DNA from 4 places in the Cobetia sp. ICG0124 genome. Region 1 is predicted to be linked to each of the others. Evidence: predicted binding sites of a transcription regulator. Region 1 holds the regulator's gene; each other region holds the start of a gene.

Region 1 (4,211 bases):
GTGTCTGCTGCTCGATCTCGATGGCCTCGGCCAGCGTGCGGTCATTGTCACGGGTCAGCGGATGACGGCGGCGGGTCGCGGAATAGCGTTCGAGCAGGACACGGGAGTCCGTGGTCAGGTAGACGACCTGCACATCCATGCCGCTCTGACGAACGCTGTCGAGCAGTTCGGGGAAGCGACTCAGGGCATCGGGGAGGTTGCGCGCGTCAATGGAGACCGCGATGCGCCGGCGGGTGGGGCTGTCCTTTTCCAGCTGCTCGACCAATGGTGCCAGCAGCATGCCGGGCAGATTGTCGATGGCATAGTAGCCAATGTCTTCCAGCGCCTGGAGGGCAATCGATTTGCCGGAACCGGAGCGACCACTGATGATCACGATCTTCATGGAGTGCTCTCCCAGGGCGAGGTCAGCATGAGGTGAAAGCGGAGGTTCAGCGCGCCGGCAATTCGGCGATGGCCGAGGTCAGGGCATCGAACAATGCTCGCTGACTGTCTGCCTGGCGCAATGCTGCCCGGTTGGTGGGCGAGTTGAGCAGTTCCGCCACCTGGCCGAGCAGAGTGAGATGGGTGTCATCTGCCTCCTCGGGGACCAGCAGCACGAACAGCAGATCGATGGGTTCGCCATCGATGGCGTCAAAGTCGATGGGGTCACCGAGCTTCATGAACGCCGCGATGGGGGTCTTGCAGTGTGGACTGCGTGCATGTGGCACGGCCACGCCGTGGCCGATACCCGTCGAACCCAGTCTCTCGCGCCCGATCAGGCGCGAGAAGACTTCCTGGCTGTCCAGGCTGGGAATGTTCTGAGCAATGAAGGTGCTGAAGAATTCCAGCACCCGCTTCTTGCTCCCCCCGGGGACGCCGTAGAGCGTGCGCTCGGGGGGAAGGATCTGATCAAGTGTCATGGCAGAAGGTCAACGGGTCCCGGTGCCCTGAGAGCGAGCCTGGGACTTTTCCTTGTGTTTGACCAGCTGGCGGTCCAGCTTGTCGGCGAGCGCGTCGATGGCAGCGTACATGTTGGGGTCTTCTGCCAGGGCATGGAGGTCGGCGCCAGCGGCGTGCAGGGTGCAGGCAGCCTGTTGGCGTTCCTTCTCGATCGACAGTGTCACCTGAACATTGGTGATGTTGTCGTAATGCCGTTCGAGGCGAGCGAGCTTCTCGTTGACATAATCGCGGAGAGGATCGGTGAGTTCCACATGATGCCCGGTGATATTCACTTGCATGGACACGCTCCTTTATCCAGCGGGTTGCCTTTGAATTGTAACCCTTTTTGACTGCGAGCAAACCCTGATTGAACGCGCGGCCACGGTGTACCGAGCGTCTACCCCGACAATGCCCAAGCTTTGAACAAAGATCAACGCTGCGCTGCATCGTGGGGCAAGGCTTGTCTTCAACCCAGCGAGGGATATCAGCAGGTTCTTCATGAGCATCACGCCAAGCGCTTGCGCTCGCTGGAGGAGGGGATGCCCATGGCCTCGCGATACTTGGCGACCGTCCGGCGCGCTACCTCGATGCCATCACTGGCCAGCAGATCCACCAGGCGTGAGTCGGACAATGGCTTGCGCGCCGGTTCTTCCGAGATCAGCTTGCGAATGCGCGCGCGGATCGCGGTGCTGGAATGCGCGTCACCGTTGCCGCTGCCACCCACCTGACTCGAGAAGAAGAACTTGAGTTCGAACACGCCTCTCGGGGTGTGGATATATTTCTGGGTGGTCACCCGCGAGATGGTGGATTCGTGCATCTCGACCACTTCCGCGATGTTGGCGAGGATCAGCGGCTTCATGCCTTCTTCCCCCTGCTCGAGGAAGTCGATCTGGCGCGCCATGATCTCGCGGCCCACCTTGAGCAGGGTGTCATTGCGTGAGGACAGGCTCTTCATCAGCCAGCGGGCTTCCTGAAGATTGTCCTTGAGGAAGGTGTTGTCCGCGGACTTGTCGGCCCGCTTGATGAGGGCGGCATATTCCGGCTGGATACGCAGCTTGGGCAGCGCTTCCGGGTTGAGCTCGACCTGCCAGCCGTGACGCGTATGACGGACCAGCAGGTCCGGGATGACGTAATCACTGGCAGGCTCGCCCCAGGCGGACGCCGGGCGCGGGTCGAGCGCCCGTACCAGACGAATGACGTGATCCAGCTCATCATCATCCAGGCTCAGGCGACGCTTGAGCAGCTTGCGATCGTCATTGCCCAGTGCCTCGAGGAATTGCCGCACCAGACGGCGGGCCTGGGCCAGCAGCGGCAGATCGTCCGGCAGCAGGGCCAGCTGCAGCAGCAGACATTCGCGCAGGTCTCGAGCGAACACACCGGTGGGATCGAACTGCTGAAGGCGCAGCAGGACCTGCTCGAGTTCCGACGCCTTGAGGCCGGGCAGTCCCTGACCTCGCAGGCCATCGACCAGTTCGTCCAGGCTCATGCTCAGGTAGCCGGCCCCATCCACCGCATCGATCAGACTCTCCGCCATCTGGCGTTCACGTGCATCGAGGTCCGTCATCGCCAGCTGCCAGCGCAGGTGGTCCTGCAGGCTTTCGACACTGGTGTTGCGATCGAAGTCCGGCCCGTCCTCGCTCGAGCTTCCGCTGCCGGAACTGGTCAGGCTGCCTGCGTGATCCTGGTAGAGGTCCGACCAGTCACTGTCGAGAGGGTATTCTTCAGGAATCTCGCTGTTGGTCTCGGAGGTGGAGATCTCGCTCTTGTCCTGTGTCTCCGCGACATCCAGCGACTCGTATTCCTCGTCAAGCTCCAGCATGGGGTTTGACTCAAGCGCCTGCTGTATCTCCTGACGCAGGTCCAGCGTCGACAACTGCAGCAGCTGGATCGCTTGCTGAAGTTGCGGGGTCATGGTCAGGGAAGTGCCGAGTCGAAGCTGCAAGGTGGGTTTCATGGGGTCTGTCATTCACGGCAAAGGAACGTGCATCTACGCTATACCGTGGGTCGGGGCACTGACAAGGGGCAGTCGAGAATATTCAAGCAACTTGCATGCCATGTTGCCACCAAGGTGGTATGGACGTCATGCGTTCGAGTGAGGTGTGGCACTAGAGCTTGAACTCATGGCCCAGGTAGACATCACGCACCTGCTGGTTGGCGAGGATGGTGTCGGCGTCGCCATGCGCGATGATCTGACCATCGCCCACGATGTAGGCGGTATCGCAGATGTCGAGTGTCTCGCGCACGTTGTGGTCGGTGATCAGCACCCCGATACCGCGGTCGCGCAGCTGGCGCACGATGCTCTTGATCTCGCCCACCGAGATGGGGTCCACGCCGGCAAACGGCTCATCGAGCAGCACGAAGTCTGGCTCGGTGGCCAGTGCGCGAGCGATCTCCACGCGGCGGCGCTCCCCGCCGGAAAGGCTCATGCCGGCACTGTCACGAATATGCGTGATGCTGAACTCGTTGAGCAGCTCCTCCAGGCGTGCCTTGCGTCCGTTGCGATCCAGGTCCTTGCGCGTCTCGAGGATCGCCATGATGTTGTCGGATACCGAGAGCTTGCGGAAGATCGAGGCTTCCTGGGGCAGATAGCCGATGCCGGCGCGAGCCCGCTGATGCATGGCGGCGCCGGACAGGTCGTGGTCATCGATGGTCACGCTACCGGCATCCGAGCGCACGAGGCCGACGATCATGTAGAACGAGGTCGTCTTGCCGGCCCCGTTGGGGCCCAGCAGGCCTACGATGTCACCCTGGCGGATTTCCAGCGAGATGTCCTTGACGACCTTGCGACCCTTGTAGGCCTTGGCCAGATGACGAGCGCTGAGGGTACGTGGGCTGGCAGCAGTCATGTGCCATTGCTGGCATTGACCTGGCGCTTGTCCAGGAAGTATTCCACGTAGCCACCTTCGAAGGTGTCATCGCCTTTCTCCAGACGGGCATCGCCGACCAGTTCCACCCGACGTTCCAGCGCGTGGTAGCGAATGGTATTCGCCCAGCCCTTGACCAGTCGCTCGTCGGTATCGGGTTTCTGCTCCATGTAGGCGCGCTGGCCGGTGGCCTTGACCAGGGAAATCTCGCCGCTGTCGGCGCGACTGATGTCCACGCGCGCGGCATCCAGCTTCATGCTGCCCTGGCGCATTTCCACGCGACCGGTATAGGTGGCTGTGCCGGCCTTGTCATCCAGTGACAGTGAGTCGGCGGCAATGTTGATCGGCTGGTTGGCATCGCTGTCCAGCGCCAGTGCGGTCGGGGAAAGCGTCGTCATGCCAAGTGCCAGGCCAAGGGCCATGACACCG
Region 2 (4,211 bases), 600 kb from region 1:
GGGCATCCGCCTCGGCGACCGACCGCGAGGGCATCGCCTTTCTGGTGCTCTCCGGGCGTTATCTCGGCTATCTGCCCACCCACTATGCCGAGCGCTGGGTGCGCGATGGCCAGATGCAGGCGCTCAGCCCGGTGGCCAACTCCTATGTCACCTATTACAGCGCCATCACGCGCAAGAGCCGCGCGCCCAACCTGGTGCTGGAGCGTTATCTGACCGAGCTGGACGCCCTGCGCCAGGTGACACCGACACTTGTCGTCGTAGTGAATGATCGACAGCAGCTGAATCGGGACCTCGTTCAACTTCTCGGGGCCATGCGGAACGCCGGCATCGAAGGCCAGGCTGTCGCCGGGGCCCATCTCATAGAACTTGTCACCGTGGCGATAGGTGAGATGTCCTGACAGCAGGTAGATGAATTCATGTCCGGCATGGCAGAAGTTGGGGAAGACTTCGCTGGCATCATCCATGGTGATCAGGAAGGGTTCGTAGCGCTTCTTGGGGCCCTGCTTGTAGCTCAACAGTTGATAGGCATGGCCGACTTCCGTGCCGGTGCGTACCACCTGCATGCCTTGCCCGGCCTTGATGTGCTGGGCACCACGCCCATTGACATCGTAATCGCTGAACAGCTTCGAGATCGGCAGACTCAAGGCATTGCACAGCTTGTTGAGGGTATCGAGGCTGGTGGACACCTGGGCGTTCTCCACCTTGCTGATCATGCCCTGACTGACACCGGCGATACGCGAGACATCGGAAATCTTGTAGCCCTGCGAGACTCGCTGCTGCTTGAGCGCGCGCGCAATGTGCTGCTCAAGTCCCAGGCGCGTCTCGTCGGCTGCCGCGGTGATGGTCTCTTTCACCTCGGACTGCGCGGCAGGTTCTGCGGTCAGCGACGCGGTTTTCGTCTCAGTCGCTTTCGTTCGCGCTTCGTGGGCTGTCGGTTGAGGTGTGTCGGAGGAATGGGAGGATTCTCGCGGCATGGATAACTCCTGTGGCGGAGGGGGATGCGATAGGGATGAGCAGGCGGGACAAGAAACGCGTCCTTGTGGGAGTCATTGCGCGTCACCCGCGTGCGGATATCGGGTGAGATTATCAAGTTTACCGCCACCCCTCATCCACGTTGGTGGCCAGTCCTCGGTGATGCAAGCAGGCCTCAGCTCGACGCCATGCCGAGTGAGGCCTCTCAGGTCTCCTCGACGCTATGCCGAGCATGCGTCGCAGATTTCGCGCTGTTCAGCCTCGGGCGCTTTGCGCTATTGCCTCGAGGCTTTGGCTATTGCCTCGAGGTTGTGGCGCGCGATCAGCCGCGCGCCAGTCGCTTGGCCTTTTCCGGGTCATCGAAGGGCAGGGAATGACTGATGGCCGAGAGGCTGGTCTCGCCGTCAGTGCCGGTCTTGAGGGTCAGCGGGGTGCCATGCTCGGCATAGCCGGGTTCGAGACGTGCCAGCGCCATGGAGCGATCGCTCAGGCGCGAGTACATGCCCTGGGTGATGACACCGACGCACTTGCCGTCGGCGTAGATCTTGTCACCGATCTGGGCGACGTCTTTCGAGTCCAACAGCACGCCATAGACCTTGACGCGCTCCTTGCCCTGCAGCGCGAAGTGTTCGCTGGCGCCACGGAATTCGGTCTTGCCCGGTGAGACGGTGAAGTCCAGGCCCAGCTCCCACAGGGTGTCGCCCACCGGCTGGTCGGGATACGGGTAGGTTTCGGAATTGTCCGCCGGGTAGAACAGCAGGTGGCTCTCGACCCGCAGCCAGTCAAGGGTGCCGAAGCTGCACGGCTTGATGCCCATGTCGGCGCCATCTTCGAGAATCTGTTCCCACAGAGAGGGAGCGTCCTTGGCCTTGCAGAAGATCTCGTAGCCCCGCTCGCCGGTGTAGCCGGTGCGCGAGATCATCACGTGGTAGCCGAACAGCTGGGTCTGCAGATGGTGGAAGTAACGCAGCTCACGGATGCCCGGCACGTGACGCTCAAGGAAATCCACCGCGACCGGCCCCTGCAGTGACATGTCATGCATGTCGTCATCGAAGGTCAGGCTGACGGCACGCCCCAGGGCACTCTTGGCCAGCATTTCATTCGCGGTGCCCGTGCCGTGCACCACGAGATAGGAGTTCGGCGCCAGGCAATAGACGATGCAGTCGTCGACGAACTTGCCGGCCTCATTCAAGACGCTGGCGTACACCGATTTGCCCGGATACAGCTTGGACATGTCCCGCGTGGTGACGTAATCCAGCACGGCCTGAGCGTGCGGGCCGTTGCAGTGGATCTTCTTGAGCCCCGAGACATCCATCAGACCGGCGCGGGTGCGGATGGTCTCGTGGTCATCGGCCGTGTCCGAGACGGCGTAATTCCAGGCAGTGCCCATGCCATTCCAGTCTTCCAGCTCCGCGCCCAGCTTGCGGTGTTGTTCGGCCAATGCCGAGATGCGCCATGAATTCGCCATGCGTCCCTTTCTCCTGTGAGTCGTGCTGCCTAGCGTAAGTGGGTGGTGCCGTAGTCCTGCTGGTGCTGGCGGAGATGGCGCGCAAGACGCGCATTCGCCGCAGGAGGTGTTGTTGTTCTGTTGCCTCTTCAGGCGCCTCTTCAGGCGCTTCACAAGGACTTGTGCCTGCTGCTTGCCTTGCCTGATCGCATGAGTGTCGATTCTTGAAAGGAAAGAAACATTCCTCATGGTTAAGCAAGGGGCTTGCCAATTCCGTCAAAGGCCATGGACACGGCAATCCTTGAGCGGGTCAGGCGCTGATTGGCAGCACGAATTCGGGCGTGAATATCAGCGCTTTGCGTCATGCTGGTGCGAAGAGGGGGCTTTGGGCACCGAAATGATGCCTATTTCGAGAAACGGGCAGGATTTCACTCAGGATCACCTGGCGTTTTATGTGGGGTAAAACGAGCTCGGAAAATAAATTCCCATGCAAAACATGAGGTTGATGAAAAGTTCTGGGCGGCAGCTGGCGAAATGGCATGCTGCATGCTTTTCTTTGAGGGAAATAAAGTTGACCAGCAGGAATCACAAAAACTCGTTTCATCCGCTATCTTGGCGTGGCGTGTCACCACAAGGGGTCAGGTTTCCCGGGGTGGCAGACAGTGTCGAGGGAGATGGAACCCGGTCCGCTCTCAGAGGAAACCCAGATGTCACCCGAAAAGGCGCAACAGTTCATCAAGGATCACGATATTCGCTACTTGCTGGCGCAGTTCGTGGATATTCATGGCGCTGCCAAGACCAAGTCCGTGCCGGCCAATTGCCTGATGGATGTGGTCGAGAAGGGCGCCGGCTTTGCCGGCTTCGCCGTCAGTGGTCTCGGCATGTCGCCGGAGGGGCCGGACTTCATGGCGCGTGGCGATCTGGACTCGCTGTGCCTGGTGCCGTGGCAGCCGGGCTATGCGCGCATGGCCTGTGATGGCTACGTCAATGGGCAACCGTTCGCCAACGACAGCCGTGTGGTACTGCTCAAGCAGCTGGAGCGCATGAAGGAGAAGGGCTGGACACTCAATAGCGGGCTGGAGCCGGAATTCTCACTGTTCCGCCGGGGGGAAGCGGGTGAGCTGTTGCCGGTGGATGAGAGCGATACCCTCGCCAAGCCCTGCTACGACTACAAGGGCCTGTCACGTTCGCGTGAATTCCTCGAGCGTCTGGTCGAATCGCTGCAGGCGGTGGACTTCGACGTCTATCAGATCGATCACGAGGACGCCAATGGCCAGTTCGAGATCAACTACACCTACAGCGATGCGCTGACCTCGGCAGACCGCTTCACCTTCGTGCGCATGGCTGCCGGCGAGATCGCCAATGACCTGGGCATGGTGTGCTCCTTCATGCCCAAGCCGCTGGCGGACCGCCCGGGCAACGGCATGCACTTCCACCTGTCCGTGTGTGATGACACCGGCCGCAATCTGTTTGGCGATGACTCCGATTCCCAGGGCATGGGCCTGTCGCCGCTGGCGTATCACTTCCTCGGCGGTCTGCTGGCGCATGCCCCGGCGCTGTGTGCCTTTGCCGCGCCGACCGTCAATTCCTACAAGCGTCTGGTCGGGGGTGGCAGCACCAGCGGCGCGACCTGGGCGCCGGTCTTCGTCGCCTACGGGGACAACAACCGCTCGGCCATGGTGCGCGTGCCCTACGGTCGCCTCGAGTTCCGCCTGCCGGACGCCGGCTGCAACCCCTATCTCGTGCACGCCGCCATCATCGCGGCGGGGCTGGATGGCGTGGCGCGCAAGCT
Region 3 (4,211 bases), 610 kb from region 1:
AGCGTCTGGGGTCCTTGGCCAGCACCCGCTCACGCTCGGCGATCTCGCTCAGATAATGCTCATCGATATCCAGCATGTGCTCGGTGATGGAACCCGGCTTGCCCGGCAAGACATGTGGCTCGATATTGACCGAGTAACGGTACTCATCTTCCGGGAACGGGAAGGGAAAACGCTGGATGGCGTAGTCGGAATTCTTGAAGGTGAACTGACCATGGAACGCCTGGTCATCTCGCGGGGAAAATTGCATGTTCCTGCTCCTTGGGGGTCCATCTCGCGAAAGACGGTTTCAGAGATCCAGCACCAGCCGCTGGCTGCGTGCCCGGGAAACGCAGGGCATCACGCAGCGCTGACTGGCCCGCTCCTGTTCATCGAGGAAGGCGTCACGGTGTTCCGCCTCCCCCTCCAGCATCTCGACCCGACACTGTCCGCAGACCCCGCCGCGACACAGGCTCGTCACCTCGACACCGCTGCGCTCCAGCGCTTCCAGCAGGGATTCCTGGGCACCGACCGCCACTTCCACGCCGCTGCCACGCGCCACGGCCATGAAGGGAGTCCCCGGCTCCGGGGCGGCAAAGACCTCGTGATGGATGCGCGCGAGACTCCAGTGCAACTCGCGCGCCGCGTCCTTCACGGCATCGATCATGGCCTGCGGGCCGCAGAGGTAGACGTGCGTGCCGGCGGGCTGACGCGCCAGCAGGGCCTTGAGATTCGGACGCTCGAGACGGTGCTGGGTGATGTTGCCACTCGCCAGATAGGGCGCGGCCTCCGGGAAGCGGGCGACGTCGAGGTCCTGGCTGCGCAGGTGCAGCTCCCAGCTGGCGCCACGCCTCTCCAGTTCCGGCAGGTAGGAGAGAAACGGCGTGATGCCGATGCCGCCTGCCAGCATCAGGTGATGGCGCGCCTGCCAGTGCGGCAGAAAGAGGTTGGCCGGCGGGCTGAGCTCCAGCTCGTCGCCGACCTTGACGCGGGAATGGATGGCTTCGGAGCCGCCACGCGAGACCGGCTGACGACGCACCGCGATGCAGTACTGCGAGGGATCATCCGGCGGGCTGATCAATGAGTAGGCGTTGCGACACACCCGCCCTTCTCCTGGAATGCCCAGCACCACATGACTGCCCGGCGAGAACGGCGTGAAGGGGGAAGCCTCATCGGCAGGCACCAGAGTGAGACGGCGCACGCTGCTGCTGAGCTGATCGACCGCGGCGACCCGCGCCTTCATGAAGCGAGACATGGTGCCACCTCCTCCTGTGGGGGGATCTCTCCCGGGGCTTCCGCATCGATTCGCACGCCCATGTAGGCACCGAGGCGCTTGGAAAAATGATCACGCACTTCCAGCATCAAGCCGCAGCCATCGCAGGCCGCCGGCGAGTGGATGACATGCTCACTGACCTGCTGACAGTGCACGCAGAACACATGCCGCCCCAGGGCAGCGACCGGCAGCATCACCATGTCATCCAGCAACAGCCCCTGCAGCTGAGCCAGATTGGCGACCTGCCACACGAAATGCTCACTGCCGATGATGACCAGACACCCCGCCGCGCCTACCTCGCCGATGGCACCCGCCAGCGCATCGCAGGCCAGGGGGCGATCATCGACGTCGTACCAGCGATGCAGGCGGGCGCTGTCGGCGGGCCCCGTGGGCAACGCCTCTGTTGCCGGAGCGGATTGCACGGCGCCTCCCACCTCGCGGCTACCGAGCTGCCCCAGCAGCGTACTGATCAGCTGACAATGCATCTGCAGTTGCTGACGGGCGTTGCCCGCCGCCTCTCCAGTGCCTGGCAGGCTCTCGGGAGACTGGCATGCCACCAGATAGCGTTGGGCATCGGGCAGCGCCTCGATGCGTGGATAGTGTTGCCGACTTCGAATCCCGGCAGTGACAGAGGATGATTGCGGGCTTTTCATGACACGACCCTGCTCTGAGAAATTGTCCTTGTTGTAATGCCGCCGTCTTGACGATGACGCGCATCCGACTACCACTCCATTTCTTGAGCATATTTCGTGCCATTGACGGCAAAATCATTCCCCAATATACCCGGCAAAATCGTCTGAAAACCCCACTTCACATATGAACAATCAATAGAGGAACTCACGCACCAAAACAGAGCGCAAAACTCGTGAATAACGGCTTTTATTCACCATTATTGCCCTGATCCAATCTCACCTCATAAGCCAATCGCTACGCCTGACATATTTCTCATTCAATATCTTCAAGATGCTGAAAGAATGGAAAAACTTTATCCTGGGAGAATCATGACCTCACGATCCACACGACACTACATGCTCTCCAAAGGGTGAGGCGCTTTGATAACTCAATATCGTCAGGTCATATTTTTCTACATCAACCGGAGCAGAGTTCTTGTCATTGCGACATTTTGCCTGGACAACATTGCGGCGAGCTTGCTGACAAAAGGCTTCGCAGCTTTGCCATGACAATCATGCGCAATGGCAGCCATGCACGATCGCTCTCATGCGCAATGGCACACGCACGATAGAGATCGTGCCATCAGTATCCGCCCTGCCCCGGCACCCAGTTGGTGCCCGCCAGAGGCACCCGGGCCATGGCCGCGGCTTCCACGTTCAGGGCGACCAGATCTTCCGGTTCCAGGTGGTGCAGGTGCGATTTGCCACAGGCACGTGCCAGGGTCTGGGCTTCCAGCGTCAGCACGCGCAGGTAGTTGGCCAGACGCTTGCCGGCTGCGATCGGGTCCAGTCGCTGGCTCAGCTCCGGGTCCTGGGTGGAGATACCGGCCGGACACTTGCCATCCTGGAAGTCGTCATAGAAACCGGCGGCGGACCCCAGCTTCTGATACTCATCGGCATAGCGCGGATGGTTGTCGCCCAGCGCAATCAAGGCGGCAGTACCGATGGCCACGGCATCGGCACCCAGCGCGATCGCCTTGGCCACATCGGCGCCATTGCGAATCCCACCGGAGACGATCAGCTGCACCTCACGGTGCAGGCCCATCTCCTGCAGTGCCTGAGTGGCCTGGGGGATGGCGGCCATGGTCGGGATACCGACGTGTTCGATGAAGACATCCTGGGTGGCGGCGGTGCCGCCCTGCATGCCATCCAGCACGATGACATCCGCGCCCGCCTTCACCGCCAGCTTGACGTCATAGTAGGTGCGGGTCGCGCCGATCTTGACGTAGATCGGCACCTGCCAGTCGGTGATCTCACGCAGTTCGGCAATCTTGATCGCCAGGTCATCCGGGCCGGTCCAGTCCGGGTGGCGACAGGCGCTGCGCTGGTCAATGCCCTGCGGCAGCGTACGCATGCCCGCGACCCGCTCGGAAATCTTCTGGCCCAGCAGCATGCCGCCACCGCCGGGCTTGGCGCCCTGGCCGAGCACGACTTCAATTGCGTCGGCCTTGCGCAGGTCGTCCGGGTTCATGCCATAACGTGACGGCAGATACTGATAGACGAGGCGCGAGGACTGGCCGCGCTCCTCCGGGGTCATGCCGCCATCGCCGGTAGTGGTGGAGGTGCCGATTTCCGAGGCACCACGCCCCAGCGCTTCCTTGGCCTGGGCGGACAGGGCACCGAAGCTCATGCCGGCGATGGTCACCGGCGTGCTGATCACGACCGGCTTCTTGGCATGGCGCGTGCCGAGCACGACTTCGGTCTCGCACTTCTCGCGATAGCCTTCCAGCGGATAGCGCGACATGCTGGCGCCGAGGAACAGCAGGTCATCGAAATGCGGCACCTTGCGCTTGGCGCCCCAGCCACGGATATCGTAGATTCCCGTCTCCGCCGCGCGCTGGATCTCATGGATGACATCGCGGCCGAAGGTGGCGGATTCCCGCAGTGCCGGGTTGTAAGGCTGTGTTTGAGTTTCGTCAGTCATGTTGGGCATCCTGATCAGTAGGCTGAGGCGTTGTCGACCTTGAAGTGATAGAGCTGACGCGCAGATCCATAACGCGTGAAGCTGGCCGGGTCTTCATCGATTCCGGCACTCGCCAGCAACTCCGCCAGTTCTTCCAGGTGCTCGGCACGCATGTCCTTGGCGATGCAGTCCGCGCCCAGCGATGCGACCGTGCCCTTCACGTAGAGTCGCGCTTCATAGAGCGAATCGCCGAGTCCTTCGCCGGCGTCGCCGCAGACCACCATGCGCCCCGCCTGGCCCATGAAGGCACTCATGGCCCCGATGTTGCCCTTGACGACGATATCCACGCCCTTCATCGAGATGCCGCAGCGCGCCGAGGCGTTGCCTT
Region 4 (4,211 bases), 1.1 Mb from region 1:
TGGACTACCGCGGAGACCGGACCCAGAAGAACCTCAACCTGAGCGCCGAAGGTCCCTTCGAGCTGTTCGGTCGCGAGCATCAACTGGGCTTCGGCTATATGCAGCTGAAGGAAGAGTACGAGATCTGGAGTCGCACTCCGGCGAGCAGCGTGCCGGCGCTGGGCAGCTTCACCGATCGTGACGACCCGGCACTGGCCGAGCCCGAATGGGGCGAGTGGGGCCTGAGCGATGACACCGAGACTAGGCAGGAAGGCTTCTACGCCGTCACGCGTTTCTCGCTGGCAGACCCCGTGCATCTGATCCTCGGTGCCCGCCTGACGGATTGGGAGATCGACCAGAACTACCGCGGTGAGCGCAGCTATGAGTACAACGACGAGTTCACGCCCTATGCCGGCCTGATCGTCGATATCACCGACAACCTCACCGCGTACACCAGCTACACGCAGATCTTCAACACCCAGAGCGAACGCGCCCCCGATGGCGCCCTGCTCGATCCGCTGGAAGGCACCAGCTATGAAGCGGGCCTGAAGGCCGAGCTGTTCAATGACCGCGCTGACGTGTCCTTCGCCGTCTTCCGCAGCGAGCAGGACAATCTGGCCGTCGAGATCCCCGGCGTCTATGTCGCGGGCACTACCGATCAGGCCTACACCGAATCCGACGGCGCGGTGGTGGAAGGGTTCGAGCTGGAAGTGGCCGGTGAAGTCGCCCCGGGCATCAACCTCTCCGCCAGCTACGCGCTGGTGGATGCCGAGGATTCCGATGGCACCCAGCTCAATACCAGCTATCCACGCCAGCAGGCCAAGGTCTACGCCACCTGGCAGCTGCCCGGTGACTGGTCACGCCTGACCCTGGGCGCCGGCGGCACCTGGCAGGGCGACACCTATCGTGACGCCGATACCCCGACCGGCACCGCCAAGGTCGGTCAGGGCGATGTCTTCCTGGCCAACGCCATGGCGCGCTATCGCATCAATGACCACTTCAGTACCCAGCTCAACGTCTCCAACCTCTTCGATGAGGAGTACTACACCCAGCAAGGCTTCTACAGCCAGTACCTCTATGGTGCGCCGCGCAGTGCCCTGCTGAGCATGACCTACGACTTCTGAGGACAGGCGCGTCAAGGATTCTCCCTTGCGACTCACACGACTTTCCTGCGCCATTGGCCTGGCCATCATGCACTACCCGACCACCCTCCAGCACGCCTTCGGCACGACGGTCATCGAGGAAAAGCCGCAGCGCATCGCCACCGTCGCCTGGGCCAATCATGAGGTGCCGCTGGCACTCGGCGTGGTACCGGTGGGCTTTCCGCGCCAGGCCTTCGGGGATGACGACGATGACGGCATGATGCCGTGGGTCAAGGCGCGCCTGGAGGAGCTTGACGCCGGCGAGTACACGCTGTTCGACGAGGGCGATGGCATCGATTTCGAAGCGGTGGCCGCCAGCCAGCCGGACGTCATCCTGGCGGCCTATTCCGGCATGAGCGAGGCCGACTATCAGACACTGAGCAAGATCGCGCCGGTGGTGGCACGTCCGGGGCCGCGCTGGTCCTCCAGCTGGCGCGACATGATCCGCCACGACAGTGCCGGCATGGGCATGGCCACCGAGGGTGAGGCGCTGATCGAGCGTCTCGAGGCCCGGATCGCCGAGAACATCGCGGATCATCCCGAGATCCAGGGCAAGTCGATCATCGTGATCAGCCACATCGACCCCACCAATCTGAGCCGCATCGCCTTCTACAACGACAACGATGCCCGAGTGCGCTTCTTCCACGAGCTGGGCATGGTCTCGCCGCCATTCGTCAGCGAGACCGCCGTCGAGGGTCGCTTTGCCGGTCAGATCAGCGCCGAGCGCCTCGATGAGCTGGCCGATGTCGATATCGTGCTGACCTACGGTGGCCAGCCGCTGATCGACCGCCTCAACGAGCATCTGCTGACCTCCCGCCTGCCCGCCATCCAGCAGGACGCCGTGGTGCTGCTGGAGAACGGCCCGATGGGCACTGCCGCCAACCCCACACCTCTCTCGATTCCCTGGGTACTCGACGACTATGTTGACCAGCTAAACACTGGGAATCCCCGGCAGGTACCGACCCAACGCCGCCCCGGCAATTGCCGCCCCACTCATGCCCAGGACACCACGACGCGAACGCGATGAGGGAAAGCCTTTCTCAACCGCCTGAACCACAGAAGACTCCTGCAGATCCTTCTCGACTACGTCTGTCATCGTGTGTCCTTTATCTATCGCTGCTGCCCTTTTACCTTGTGTGAAGCCACACGGGAAATCGGGAGCAAGCCGTTGTTTTTGTATGTGCTAATAAAGCACCACCAAAGTATAAGACTTTGGTGAGAGGCACAACGAACCGACGCGCCGGATCACGCAACCATGAGCCACAGCAATGGCAACCCCTTGGGAGGCACGCTTTCTGCTAAACATTCAGCGAGGCACCGATAGGCATACAACAATCGAAAATCTACACCAATGGAGCGCTAGGGTTCCGGTGACTGGCTGATAGCCGTCACGACTGGTCCGAGAGCACTCGACCTCCAAGCTGGGGGTTACACGGCGGGACAAAAGCCCGGGAGACGCAACGCCTGAAAAGGTCGGCGCCTCTCACTTTTTCCGCCGGAGATAACGACAATGACCCAGCCCACTCGCCTTTCCCCGTCTACGACTTCCCTCTCGGATGCCTGCGCTCAGGCGCCATCCGCTGCTGTCGCATCTGATTCCCCTGCGGTATCCGTCGTATCCAGCAAGACCTCCCGACATGCCGCGCTGGCCGGCGCGCTGCTGCTTGGCGCATCGCTGAGCCCGCAGGCCATGGCGCAGAATTCCTTCAGCGTGTGCTGGTCGGTATATGCCGGCTGGATGCCGTGGGAATACGCGGATACCCAGGGTATCGTCGACAAGTGGGCCAAGAAGTACGACATCAATATCGATGTGGTGCAGGTCAACGATTACGTCGAGTCCATCAATCAGTACACCTCCGGCAATGTCGATGGCTGCGCCATGACCAACATGGACGCCCTCACCCTCCCTGCCGCCAGCAGCGTCGATTCCACCGCGCTGATTCTGGGCGACTACTCCGATGGCAATGACGGCGTGATGGTGCGCGACGGCGATTCCATCGAGTCCCTGAAGGACCGTGAGGTCAATCTGGTGCAGTTCAGTGTCTCCCACTACCTGTTGGCACGTGCGCTGGACAGCGTCGGCATGAGCGAGCGCGACCTCACCACCACCAATACCGGCGATGCCGATATCGTGGCGCTGGCCAGCAACCCGGATACCCAGGCCGTGGTCACCTGGAATCCGCAGCTGGCCACCCTCAAGGACATGCCCGGCTATACCGAAGTCTTCAACTCCAGCGACATCCCCGGCGAGATTCTCGATCTGATGGTCGTCAATACCCAGACGCTGAAGGACAACCCGGACTTCGGCCATGCGCTGGTCGGCGCCTGGTATGAGGTGATGGAGAAGATGAAGGCTGGCGATGAAGCCGCGCTCTCCCAGATGGCCGATGCCGCCGGCACCGACCTCGCCGGCTATCAGTCCCAGCTGGCCGCGACCCACATGTACTACACCCCCGCCGAGGCCGTGGCCGCCTTCAATGCGCCGAGCCTCAAGGACACCATGCAGCACATCGCCGACTTCAGCTTCGCGCAGGGGCTGCTGGGCGAAGGCGCGCCGGATGCCGGCTTCATCGGCATCGAGACGCCTGCCGGCATCGTCGGCAATGAGGGCAACGTGATGCTGCGCTTCGACCCGAGCTACACCGCCGCACTGGCCGACAGCCAGTAACGCCACGCGGTGGATGACGCGCACCAGCCGCAGGAAAGCTGTCTCTGTGGCTGGTGAACCGACCGCCTCCCTCGACCGCACCTCTCGTTCGCACCCGTGGAGCCCGCGCATGAAACGCCTGATCAATCTGACACCCTCCCGTGGTGGCCGCTGGCTGCTCGGTGGCCTGCCCTTCGCGCTGCTGGCCATCCTCTACATCGTGCAGTCCAACCAGCGACTGCTCGACAACCCCAACGACCGCCTGCTGCCGTCCTTCGCGTCCATGGGCGAGTCCTTCGCCAAGCTGGCCACCGAGGTCAACGTGCGCACCGGTGACCTGCCGCTGTGGACCGACACCTTCGCCAGCCTCGAACGCCTGCTGGCCGGCGTGCTGATCAGTGCGCTGATTGGCCTGAGCGTCGGCCTGCTCACCGGCGGCCTGC

Evidence for each region. The regulator sigma-54, encoded in region 1, starts transcription at its own class of promoters, with help from an activator protein. The targets are predictions, from matches to a motif close to TGGCACNNNNNTTGCTNT.
Region 2: CU110_RS09330 (aminomethyltransferase family protein) is a predicted target of sigma-54. The motif match lies at 2,672-2,689, and genes of this name have one in related genera.
Region 3: CU110_RS09305 (dimethylamine monooxygenase subunit DmmA family protein) is a predicted target of sigma-54. The motif match lies at 1,987-2,004, and genes of this name have one in related genera.
Region 4: CU110_RS06795 (putative urea ABC transporter substrate-binding protein) is a predicted target of sigma-54. The motif match lies at 2,406-2,423, and genes of this name have one in related genera.

Annotation. Positions count from the first base shown of each region.
Region 1 covers NZ_CP024893.1:2,610,906-2,615,116, reverse strand. Annotated here, with positions in the region: gene rapZ (RNase adapter RapZ) at 1-382, opposite strand, end outside; gene CU110_RS12270 (PTS sugar transporter subunit IIA) at 429-899, opposite strand; gene raiA (ribosome-associated translation inhibitor RaiA) at 909-1,217, opposite strand; gene CU110_RS12260 (RNA polymerase factor sigma-54) at 1,424-2,872, opposite strand; gene lptB (LPS export ABC transporter ATP-binding protein) at 3,024-3,764, opposite strand; gene lptA (lipopolysaccharide transport periplasmic protein LptA) at 3,761-4,211, opposite strand, start outside.
Region 2 covers NZ_CP024893.1:2,011,212-2,015,422, reverse strand. Annotated here, with positions in the region: gene CU110_RS09340 (LysR family transcriptional regulator) at 1-398, shown strand, start outside; partial or broken gene CU110_RS09335 (XRE family transcriptional regulator) at 327-974, opposite strand; gene CU110_RS09330 (aminomethyltransferase family protein) at 1,295-2,440, opposite strand; gene glnT (type III glutamate--ammonia ligase) at 3,127-4,211, shown strand, end outside.
Region 3 covers NZ_CP024893.1:2,005,383-2,009,593, forward strand. Annotated here, with positions in the region: gene CU110_RS09295 (DUF3445 domain-containing protein) at 1-247, opposite strand, end outside; gene CU110_RS09300 (PDR/VanB family oxidoreductase) at 287-1,231, opposite strand; gene CU110_RS09305 (dimethylamine monooxygenase subunit DmmA family protein) at 1,216-1,902, opposite strand; gene CU110_RS09310 (FMN-binding glutamate synthase family protein) at 2,504-3,844, opposite strand; gene CU110_RS09315 (protein glxC) at 3,859-4,211, opposite strand, start outside.
Region 4 covers NZ_CP024893.1:1,477,410-1,481,620, reverse strand. Annotated here, with positions in the region: gene CU110_RS06810 (TonB-dependent siderophore receptor) at 1-1,103, shown strand, start outside; gene CU110_RS06805 (iron-siderophore ABC transporter substrate-binding protein) at 1,129-2,148, shown strand; guanidine-I (ykkC/yxkD leader) riboswitch at 2,470-2,578, shown strand; gene CU110_RS06795 (putative urea ABC transporter substrate-binding protein) at 2,632-3,789, shown strand; gene CU110_RS06790 (ABC transporter permease subunit) at 3,899-4,211, shown strand, end outside.